One region of the Halomonas sp. NYA30 genome, then DNA from elsewhere that is predicted to be linked to it. Evidence: riboswitches for the same ligand, from Rfam matches in the RefSeq annotation. Region 1 holds a riboswitch; each other region holds the start of a gene.
What was found. A riboswitch is a leader RNA that binds a small molecule or an ion and turns the genes downstream of it on or off. The one in region 1 is predicted to bind thiamine pyrophosphate.
Positions count from the first base shown of each region.

Region 2: another riboswitch for thiamine pyrophosphate. It lies ahead of ACWI0H_RS07765 (NUDIX hydrolase); the one in region 1 lies ahead of ACWI0H_RS15180 (SLC5/6 family protein).
Region 3: another riboswitch for thiamine pyrophosphate. It lies ahead of thiM (hydroxyethylthiazole kinase); the one in region 1 lies ahead of ACWI0H_RS15180 (SLC5/6 family protein).

Region 1 covers NZ_OZ334477.1:3,244,716-3,247,926, reverse strand. The annotation lists gene ACWI0H_RS15195 (CoA-acylating methylmalonate-semialdehyde dehydrogenase) at 1-49, shown strand, start outside; gene ACWI0H_RS15190 (hypothetical protein) at 150-842, opposite strand; gene ACWI0H_RS15185 (peroxidase-related enzyme) at 1,033-1,635, shown strand; TPP riboswitch at 1,697-1,804, shown strand; gene ACWI0H_RS15180 (SLC5/6 family protein) at 1,794-3,173, shown strand.
Region 2 covers NZ_OZ334477.1:1,705,239-1,708,449, forward strand. The annotation lists gene ACWI0H_RS07755 (class I SAM-dependent methyltransferase) at 1-47, opposite strand, end outside; gene ACWI0H_RS07760 (thymidylate synthase) at 92-1,063, opposite strand; gene ACWI0H_RS07765 (NUDIX hydrolase) at 1,127-1,690, opposite strand; TPP riboswitch at 1,748-1,851, opposite strand; gene cmoB (tRNA 5-methoxyuridine(34)/uridine 5-oxyacetic acid(34) synthase CmoB) at 1,966-2,976, opposite strand; gene cmoA (carboxy-S-adenosyl-L-methionine synthase CmoA) at 2,979-3,211, opposite strand, start outside.
Region 3 covers NZ_OZ334477.1:224,392-227,602, forward strand. The annotation lists gene ACWI0H_RS01095 (LysR family transcriptional regulator) at 1-514, opposite strand, end outside; gene thiE (thiamine phosphate synthase) at 511-1,143, opposite strand; gene thiM (hydroxyethylthiazole kinase) at 1,133-1,942, opposite strand; TPP riboswitch at 1,966-2,064, opposite strand; gene ACWI0H_RS01110 (hypothetical protein) at 2,119-2,463, opposite strand; gene gloA (lactoylglutathione lyase) at 2,708-3,211, shown strand, end outside.

The DNA of each region.
Region 1 (3,211 bases):
ACCAGAGAATGTTTCTAGTGGCATTAATAGTACGATTTCGCTTGGCTAAATGAAGCGCTATTAAATGCCTGTTGCTGGCCCCGCATTAAGCGGGGTCAATTGATAGCAGGCGAGGCCAAAGCCAAGCCGATGAAACGACATATCGTGATTTAAAAGTTATCAAACAACGGCAAGCTTTCTTCCAACAGTTGTTCAATGGGGCCAAGTTGGCTTTCATGCAGCACCAGCAGGGAGTGTTCGTTCATGAAGTCCTGGGCAGGCGGCACCAGCAGCGCGAACTCACCTTCTTCGAGGTGAAACTCATGTATTTCGCGCAAACCAAGCGGCGTCATGCATTGCGAGCAGCGGTAGGTGTCATCTTCGCCATAAATCAGGCGGTGGTACATTTTAAACAGCGTATAGAGTGCCAAGCCGCCCTCAAACGCTGGCCAGCGCGCTGGGGTATGACGAATGCCGTTGGTGAGGTCTTGGCCCTCGGCTTTCGCCTCTGCAATCGCATCGGCTAGCGGGGCAGCAAGAATGGCGGTTTGGTCAGCAGGTAAAGGCGTGTTGTGCTTGGAGGCGTCTTCAAAATCCTGCACTGCTCGTTTGAAGTCTGAAACGTCACTGAGGGTGTAGTCGACATGCTGCAGGTCGTCGGGCTCAAACCCACCATTTTCCCAGCCATGAATGACTCTCAAGGTCATTTGGCCCCGCGTCATTGGGCGGGCAAGTAACATATGTAGCATGATCCGAATATGTAGCTGGCGTTCATCCGTATCATTTTCAAACGCTTGGTAGGGGTCAGCAAACAGTTCGTTTAGACGACCGGAGATGTGTTCTTTTGCTTCGTTATGGCTCATGTCAGTGTCCCTTTGAACGAACTGATTATTAAGCGTTAGGCGCGCGGTTCGTTTATGCCAGCTATTGCAGGTCGTTACGTCAGTATGGCGAGCAGGGCCGCTAATTAAAAGTCACTTAAGTTAGCGTTTTGTTACGTAAAGGCTAAGCCGTTTTTATGAGATGGTTAAACTTAACAATAAAGAGGTGATTATGTCTGCTTCATTAAGCCGTTTTAATGTACCAGAAACGTTAGATGATCTGCCCGACGATATTCGCCACGCTATTTTGGCCGTCCAGGAAAAGGCAGGGTTTGTGCCTAATGTATTTTTAATGTTGGCCCATCGTCCTGCTGAATTTCGTGCTTTCTTTGCCTACCACGATGCGCTCATGGAGCGTGAATCTGACTCGCTCACTAAAGCCGAGAAAGAGATGATTGTGGTCGCTACAAGTGCGCGGAATCGCTGCTTGTATTGCGTGGTGGCGCATGGGGCACTGGTGCGCATCTATAGCAAAGACCCGCTGCTTGCGGATCAGGTCGCCATCAACCATCGTGTGGCGCCGATTAGTGAGCGCCACCGCGCCATGCTCGACTTTGCCATGCACTGTGCCATTGATGTCGGTGAAATGACTGATGAGTGGTGCACACGCCTGCGGGAAGAAGGTTTTAGCCAAGAGGACTGCTGGGATATAGGCGCCATTGCGGCATTTTTTGGTTTGTCGAATCGACTGGTCACCCTGGCGGGTACGCCGCCCAATGAGGAGTTCTATCTGATGGGGCGAGTGCCCCGCGCTGAGGCTGTCAACACACCTTAAATCTTACCAAGACGCGAAACTTTACTAAGGCGCGTTTTTGGTTGACGATACCGTCTTCATTCACTGTCGCCAGGGGAGCCCTGCTTGCAAGGGCTGAGAATGCGCGCTGCGCAGACCCTGGAACCTGATCCGGTTCGTACCGGCGGAGGAAGTGCGACATGCTATATCTGACGTCAGCCGTGCTTGGCGCGGCGCTGTGCTGCTTTGCTTTTTTAGGCCTACGGGCTCGCTGGGCGGATGGTCCCGTTGATGACTATGTGACGGCCCGCAACTCACAAACGGCTTCAACCTTGGGCCTCTCCTTTCTTGCCTCCGGCATGGGGGCGTGGATACTCTTTGCCCCGCCTGAAATTGGCGCCTTTGTTGGCCCCCTCGCATTAGCAGGTTATGCGCTCGGGTCGGCACTGCCGTTTATTGTATTAGGACTCTACGGGCCAAAAATTCGCCGTGCGTTGCCGGAAGGGCGCAGTATCGCCGAGTTTGCAGAGGCGTGCTATGGCCCAGGCGTGCGGCGCTGGGTAACGTTGGTTTCGGTGGGCTATATGGCTTGCTTTCTAGCAGCGGAGCTCACCGCCATTGGGGCAATCACCGCGCTATTGTCAGATGTGCCGCCCGCGCTGGTGATTATTGGCGTTGCCCTCACCACCCTGGTGTATACCGCGGTTGGCGGGTTGCGTGCCAGCCTTGCCACAGACCGATGGCAGGCATGGCTGTTGCTAGCGCTTCTGTTGGCGGTGGGTAGCGTTACGTTATGGCGCCTACCCACAATGCCTAGCGAGGCAACGCTGCCTTCCATCCCCGTTACCAGCGCGCTAAGCGTTGCGTTAACGCTGGTCATCGCCGTCACCGCAGCGAACCTTTTCCATCAAGGGTATTGGCAGCGCGTTTGGGCGGCGAGGGATGATCAAAGCCTGGGCCGTGGCGCTTGGCTAGGCGGCGGTATGACCGTCGTCGTCGTGATGCTAATTGGTGGTTTGGGCATGCTGGCGACAATGAGTGGGGTTCCCCTTGGCGAGCCGCCGATGCCGTTTTTCGCCCTGCTAACGAAGGCCCCAGCTTGGCTGACGCTACCTGCCTTAGTGCTGGCAGTCACCTTGGTGGCCTCCAGTGTGGATACGTTACAAAATGGTATCGCTTCCCTGGTGGTGTCGCGCAGCGAACAGCGGGGTGTTTCCATCGCCGCTGCCCGCTGGGTCACGATTGCATTGATGATACCGGTGGTAGTGGTTGCTTTGCAGGGGCTGTCGGTACTGCGGCTATTCCTGATTGCTGACTTACTGTGTGCTGCCATTGTGGTGCCTGTGCTGCTAGGTCTGTGGCAGCGCATGACCCCTTTTTCGGCTGTTGCGGGAGGCGTTGCAGGATTGCTGGGTGCCATTATTCCAGGGTGGTTCGGTCAGGGCAGTCTCATCGCGGGAGTGGTAGCTGCCAGTTTTCCAGGCAGTATTCCTACGCTGGGGCCGTTTGTCGGCGCGATAGTCGCCTCTACGCTGGTTAGTGTGTTGCTCGCGAGTATGAGTAAAAATAATAAGCAGTAAGCAGAAAAGTGCTGGTCGCGATATGCTGGTAGACCTAC
Region 2 (3,211 bases), 1.5 Mb from region 1:
GCGTCAAAAAGCTCGGCGATATTTTGTTCAGTCCAATTAGTATTCATAAAAATAAATCCCCCTAATATTTGCTCATGTATGAATGCTTGTACTATCCCCAGCGATTAATAAGAAACGGTTGATAGTAGGGGTTAATTATCTCTAACGCCTTTTGAGGCAGCGCACTCCCTATCTTGATTTGGCGATAGATCCAGAACAACATCAGCACATCTCGCCAATACGTCGTGAGATTAAGATTAGCCATATCATTAAAAGTCAACAAGCCGCTACGGATCTCTGATTCATATTCCAATAGTATGCGTATGGTAGTCGGAGAGGTGCCAATTGGCATTAAAGGTATTGTGTCTGATTGGGGTATAGTTTCATTACTATTCAAAAGTTCAAGCGCACGCTCATGTGTGCTTTCATAGACGTGAATAGAACCAACTTGATGTGTGTAGTGACCGATTTTGCAGCCTATGCGGGTAGCAATATACTCTTGCAAGAAAGTAAAAGAGAAAATATCGTTCAGCATGCCAACGTAGGCATCGTTTGCACGCATATAGCTGACCATGTGTAGCTTTTCTTCGCGGAGTAGCAACTGAAGACCCAAGGTACATGAAACGTCGATATTGCGTCGATAAAGATCCTCTTCCGCACTGAATATTTGCAGGACAGCGCGCTTACTGTCGGGATCGTCATTTTTAAGGATATCAATCACTCGTTCGATTTGATCGAGCGTGTCTGCACCAAAGTTTTTAAGACGAGCTCCGTAACCAGTACCAGGTAGGCTTATACCATCTGGGCTATAGCGTTGCATTGAAGGGGCGTACCAGGAAATAAATGCTAAGTCGTTTTTACCTGATAAATACCATAACGCTTCTGCATAATTAAAAACAATATTTTGTTTGCGTATTTTGCTTAGGCAAAAACGATCAAGAGGATTGTCGAGTCGGATATTGACGCCAATGAGTTCTCGCTCTTTATTTCCTCTAGGTGAGTTAACATATTCATATTCAAAGCAGATTTTATGCAGTGTATCTCTGTAGAGGCTGGTGAAATTCGTATAATGTTTGTGCATCATTATATCCATCTCTTCCGGTGGACAAAGAGGCGTATTTTGCTGATACGAGTGATGGCGAGTAGTTTAAAAAGCTGAGTTGGAGCCGTGAGTCGCGTTTGATTTTTCTTTGATGACCAAACTGTGCAAATTAAAGGCTTTCACGACAGTATCTGCGACGTGATCAGCTAAGGCTTCATTGAAGTTGAGTTTTCCGTTTATAACTTTCGCCCAGCGGCAGTCCGCAGCATCATCACCAGGCTGTAGCTCGCCATCAACGTAGTGACATAGGAGGGCAACCAAGGCGAAGTGGTGGTGATTTCCCTCAGGGTCATATCCGATCACTTCTACTACATCAATTAACGGTCCTACCAATGCTGTGATACCGGTTTCCTCCATTAATTCGCGCTTTGCTGCACAATGTAGGCTTTCTCCCGGTTCCACTGATCCTCCGGGGAAGCCCCAAGTGCCCCGTTGAGGTTCTTTACTACGTTGGACGAGGAGCACTTCATTATTACGCAGAGTTACGGCGATTGCTGCCAAGCGTGGCTTGGCAAGTGCGGAGTTCAGGCGGTTTTTATCAGACGTGTTAAAAGGAGAGGTACTACTGAGCGTAGATGCGTTAGCGGGCGTTGAGTTAACTTGCGACACGATGCACTCCTGCATTGAGATTCGGATAATACAGGCGTAGGTGTCAAAACAGATTCATATATGGTTTATGTCCGTTCCTACGCCGGTATAAGCCGGATCAGGTTCAAAGGGTTTGGATAACGCCATCTCAGCCTGAATAACAGGCACCCCTCGGAAAAGTTATTGTTACAATGAGTTTTAGTATAAGTCAATATTTAGGGGGCGGTTCAATGCGGCGGCTTGGCGGACGCCGGGACGGTTTTGACACCCTCTTCGCACACTTGGCTAACGACTAATCAGCCCGGCTTATTCGCCAAAATCACCGCCCGCCGTGGGGCGGGGTAGCCTTCGATGGTGCGGGTGCGGTCGTTGGGGTCGAGAAAATCAGCCAACGATTGGTAGGTCATCCACTCGGTTGAGCGCTGCTCGTCTAAGGTGGTAGCGGCTTCATCCACCACGCGGACGTTGGTAAAGCCGCAGCGCTCCAGCCAGTGGCAGAGCGCTTGGGAAGAGGGCAGGAAGTAGACGTTGGGCATGGCGGCGTAACGTTCGCCGGGCACAAATACGGTCTGCTCGTCGCCTTCGACTACCAGGGTCTCCAGCACCAGCTCGCCGCCCGGAACTAACGCGGCTTTTAACTGCTGCAGATGTTCCAACGGGGCAGGGCGATGGTAGAGCACGCCCATGGAAAATACCGTATCGAAAAAGCTCAGGTTCTCCGGCACGTCTTCTATACCCACGGGTAAGAACTGCGTTCTACCGCCATCGGCATCGCCGACGAAGTGGCGTACCGCCTGAAACTGCCAGTAGAAGCGCGGCGAAGGGTCGATCACCAGCACAAACGCAGCCCCAGCCCCTGCCATCCGCCAGGCGTGGTAACCGCTGCCACCGCCCACGTCGAGTACCTTACGGTATTTTAGCGGCGCCAAGTGGGGAGCCACTCTCTGCCACTTCCAGTCCGAGCGCCATTCGGTATCAATATGAATGCCACCCAGTTGAAAAGGGCCTTTACGCCAGGGGGCGAGCTTTCTTAGCAGGTTAAAGCACTGACGCTGCTGGCTGTCACTCAGGGCAAGGTCGACGGTGACCGTATCGCTGTTGAAGTCCACGTGCCTGTCAGAGGGCAGCGCTGGCAGTTTAGCAACAGCCTTTTCCCAGGCGGAGAGGTCGCCATGGCGGTTACGATCTAACCCGTGGGCTAACTGCTCAGGTAGCTTTGCAAGCCAGGGTGTTAGCGAAGCATCCAGGGTTGCTTGATCCAAAAACGCCTGATAAATCGCACGATGATCGTCGGGTAACGGCGCCACCTTTAACCCTCCTTAAACGCAATTAGCGAGGCAAAGTTAAGGTACTGGAACCAGGTCATCGAGCGTGGAAAGCCAGCCTGCTTCAAGCGGCCATGGAGGGCGTCGAGGGTATCCGGTACCAGTACATTTTCAAGGGCGGTGCGCTTTTGGCTTATTTCCAGGTCGCTATAGCCATTAGCACGCTTGAAATCGTGGTAGCGTTCTACCCGCCAAGCGTTGTCGCGCTCGTCGGCGT
Region 3 (3,211 bases), 1.6 Mb from region 1:
GATACTCAGGGGAGGCACAAAACAGCAAACGGCAGCGGGTCAGGCGGCGTGCCACCAGGCTGGAGTCGGGCAGGCTGCCGATACGGATCGCCACGTCATAACCCTCTTCAAGTAGATCAACGCGACGGTCATTAAGGTCCAGGCGCACGTCAAGCGCCGGGTGGGTAAGCATAAACTGGGTGACGAGTGGCGTTAAGTAGCGGGTACCAAAACTCATGGGCCCATTTACGCGTAAACGGCCGCGCACATCGCTGGTACCTTGGCCAACTTCAGCAGCGGCTTCATCGAGCGCTTGCAGCACACCCTGGGCGCGCATTAAATAGCGCTCTCCTGCTTCCGTGAGATGCAGGCGACGCGTAGTGCGCTGTATCAGTCGCGCCCCGAGTGCCTTCTCCAGTGCCATGACCTGACGGGAGACGCGAGTGCGGGAAATATCCAGCGCTTCTGCGGCGCGGGTATAGCTACCCAGCTCGGCTACCCGCACGAAAGCGACGATATGCTCTAACTGATTCATGACGACGAGGCGGCTTGGAAAACCTGAAAAGCGCGCGCTGCCTGGTAAGGGTCGGGCTGACCACAAATAGCCGATATCACCGCTAAACCGTTCGCTCCCGCTCGCTGTACGCTAATCGCATGATCCGCTTTCAGCCCGCCAATGGCCACGCTGGGCAGTGGGCACGCCTTGACCAGCGCCGCTAAACCACCAAAGCCGATGGGCTGGGCGTGATCCTGTTTGCTCTCGGTGGCAAACACCGGGCCAATCCCCACATAATCAAGTAGCTCAAACGGCGTGGCTTGCAGCTGGGCGATAGTATTGATCGACAGGCCGATAATCGCCTGCTCACCTAGCAAACGCCGCGCTTCCTGAACGGCGGCGTCGCTCTGGCCGACATGCAGGCCATCGGCCTGGCTTTCTAGCGCCACCTGCAAGCGGTCGTTAATGATCAGCGGCACGCCTGTGCCCGAGAGAAGCGCTTTTAACCGTTTGGCTTGGGCAGTCATTTGCTCATCGCTGGCATGCTTATCACGCAACTGTACGATGGTGACACCGCCTCTTACCGCTGCCTCAACCGTTTGTTCCAAGCCATGGTCTCGGCAGAGCGCGGCATCGGTGACCAAATAGAGCGATAGATCAAGCGGCATGAATTGCCTCCAGCTGGGCATGAGTAGTGAGGTCGTCAGGGGTGAGTTGATACAGCGCATCCAGCAGTGCCACTTGAAAGCTACCAGGCCCCTGGGCGTTGCCGCCCGCACGTTCACCCGCGACGGCAAAGCAGCCCAGCGCGGCGGCCGTTGCGCCCAGTGGGGCGTCGCGGTTGGCAGCCACAAAGCCTGCCACTAGCGCGCTCAGCCCACAGCCAAGGGTTGTTACGCGGGGCATCAAAGGGTGGCCACCGTGAATACGGTAGTGCTGTGCGCCATCCGTTACCCAGTCGCTTTCGCCGGTCATCGCGACAATACAGCGGTGTTTTTGCGCTAACGCTATCGCTGCGTCCACGGCTTGGTCGGTGGCGGCGGTGGAGTCCACGCCGCGGCCTTGGTTGGCTAAGCCGTTAAGGGTCAGAATTTCAGACGCATTGCCCCGAATCACGCTGGGTTTCGCGGCCATCAGTTTTGCGCACAGCGTTTGGCGATAGCGCGTGGCGCCGACGGCGACGGGATCTAATACCCAGGGAATGGCATGCTGACCGGCAGTCGCTGTGGCGGTCAGCATAGCGTCAGCCCAGTGGGCAGAGATCGTGCCGATATTAATCGAAAGTCCCGCGGAAATAGCCGTGAACTCAGCCACCTCTTCAGGGGCATGCAGCATGGCGGGGGATGCGCCGGTGGCCAGTAACAGGTTGGCCGTGCTGTTCATGGCCACGTAGTTGGTCATGCAGTGAACCAGCGGTGTCACTGTGCGCAGCGTCTCAAGGTAATCGCCAAGCGGGCGTAGGGTCATAGCATCCTCCCGGCAGGGAGGTGGTAAGCGTTACCACGACTCCCTACGCCGGTGTTATCCGGTTCAGGTTCAAAGGGTGCTTCTCAGCCCTGCCGTCATGGAGGGCGCCCCTGTCGATGGAATACTATCCTTGCCTGAAGTAGCCCTGTAAAGCCCCGGATGCGGACGATGGCAATCTAACGAAACGAAATACGTGTGCCGTAGGTAAGCATTTCATCAGGCGTTATCGCTTTACCTTCTACCCCAATCATCTCATCACCGCACTGGTCGGCGAAGGTTAGCACGCCGTGGGTCAAGCCAAGTTGGCCTAAGGTATCGCGGATTTCACCCGTGCCGAGAAAAGTACTGACGTGCCCTTTGTTATCACTGAGGTCAGACACGCCGTTAGCGTGATGAAAGCGCACTCTGTAAATCCCATCCATCGACTCCACTTCAACAATGGGCGAAAAGCCGTTGTGAAGCGCATTGGAAAGTTGCTTGAGGGTTAAGTGATCACCCAGCGTCATATCAATCGCAGTCATAAAAACCTCCTGAAGGACGCCCTCAATCAGGGGCATCGATCATGTGGCGGGAACTTCTTTTGTAAATCTTATGGATAATAAGTGTAGGGTTTTTGTTTAGGATTGCTAGTGCGCTTACCGGTGCCCCGATACGACACTGCCTACGTGCTTGTAAGGGCTAGCATTCTGGCAATAAAGCCCCCATGGTAAGCGGTATGTGAGGCTCAATAGAGTCAATGAACAGTATTAGCGACAGGAGAGCGTGATGAGTTTTCAAGGTGAGCAGCATCCTGGTGTCGTCGATACACCGCCTCAAACCCAAGGATTCCGTTTAAACCACACCATGCTGCGGGTCAAAGACCCCGAGCGGGCGCTGGCGTTCTACTCAAAAGTGTTTGGCATGCAGGTACTGCGGCGGCTGGATTTCGAGGAGATGCAGTTCTCGCTCTACTTTTTAGCCAACGTGGAGCCGAGCGACAGCGTGCCGGAAGAGACTGACGCGCGTACCGTATGGACGTTTAGCCAGAAGGGGCTGTTGGAATTGACCCACAACTGGGGGACTGAAAACCAGGAAGATTTCGCCTATCACGATGGCAATGCCGAGCCCCAGGGCTTTGGGCACATCTGCTTTAACGTGCCGGATTTGGCAGCGGCACAGGCATGGTTTGACGAGCACGACGTCACCTTCGTAAAACGCGCTGATCAGGGCAAAATGAAGGATGTTATCTTCGTTAAGGACCCGGATGGCTACTGGATCGAAGTAATTCAG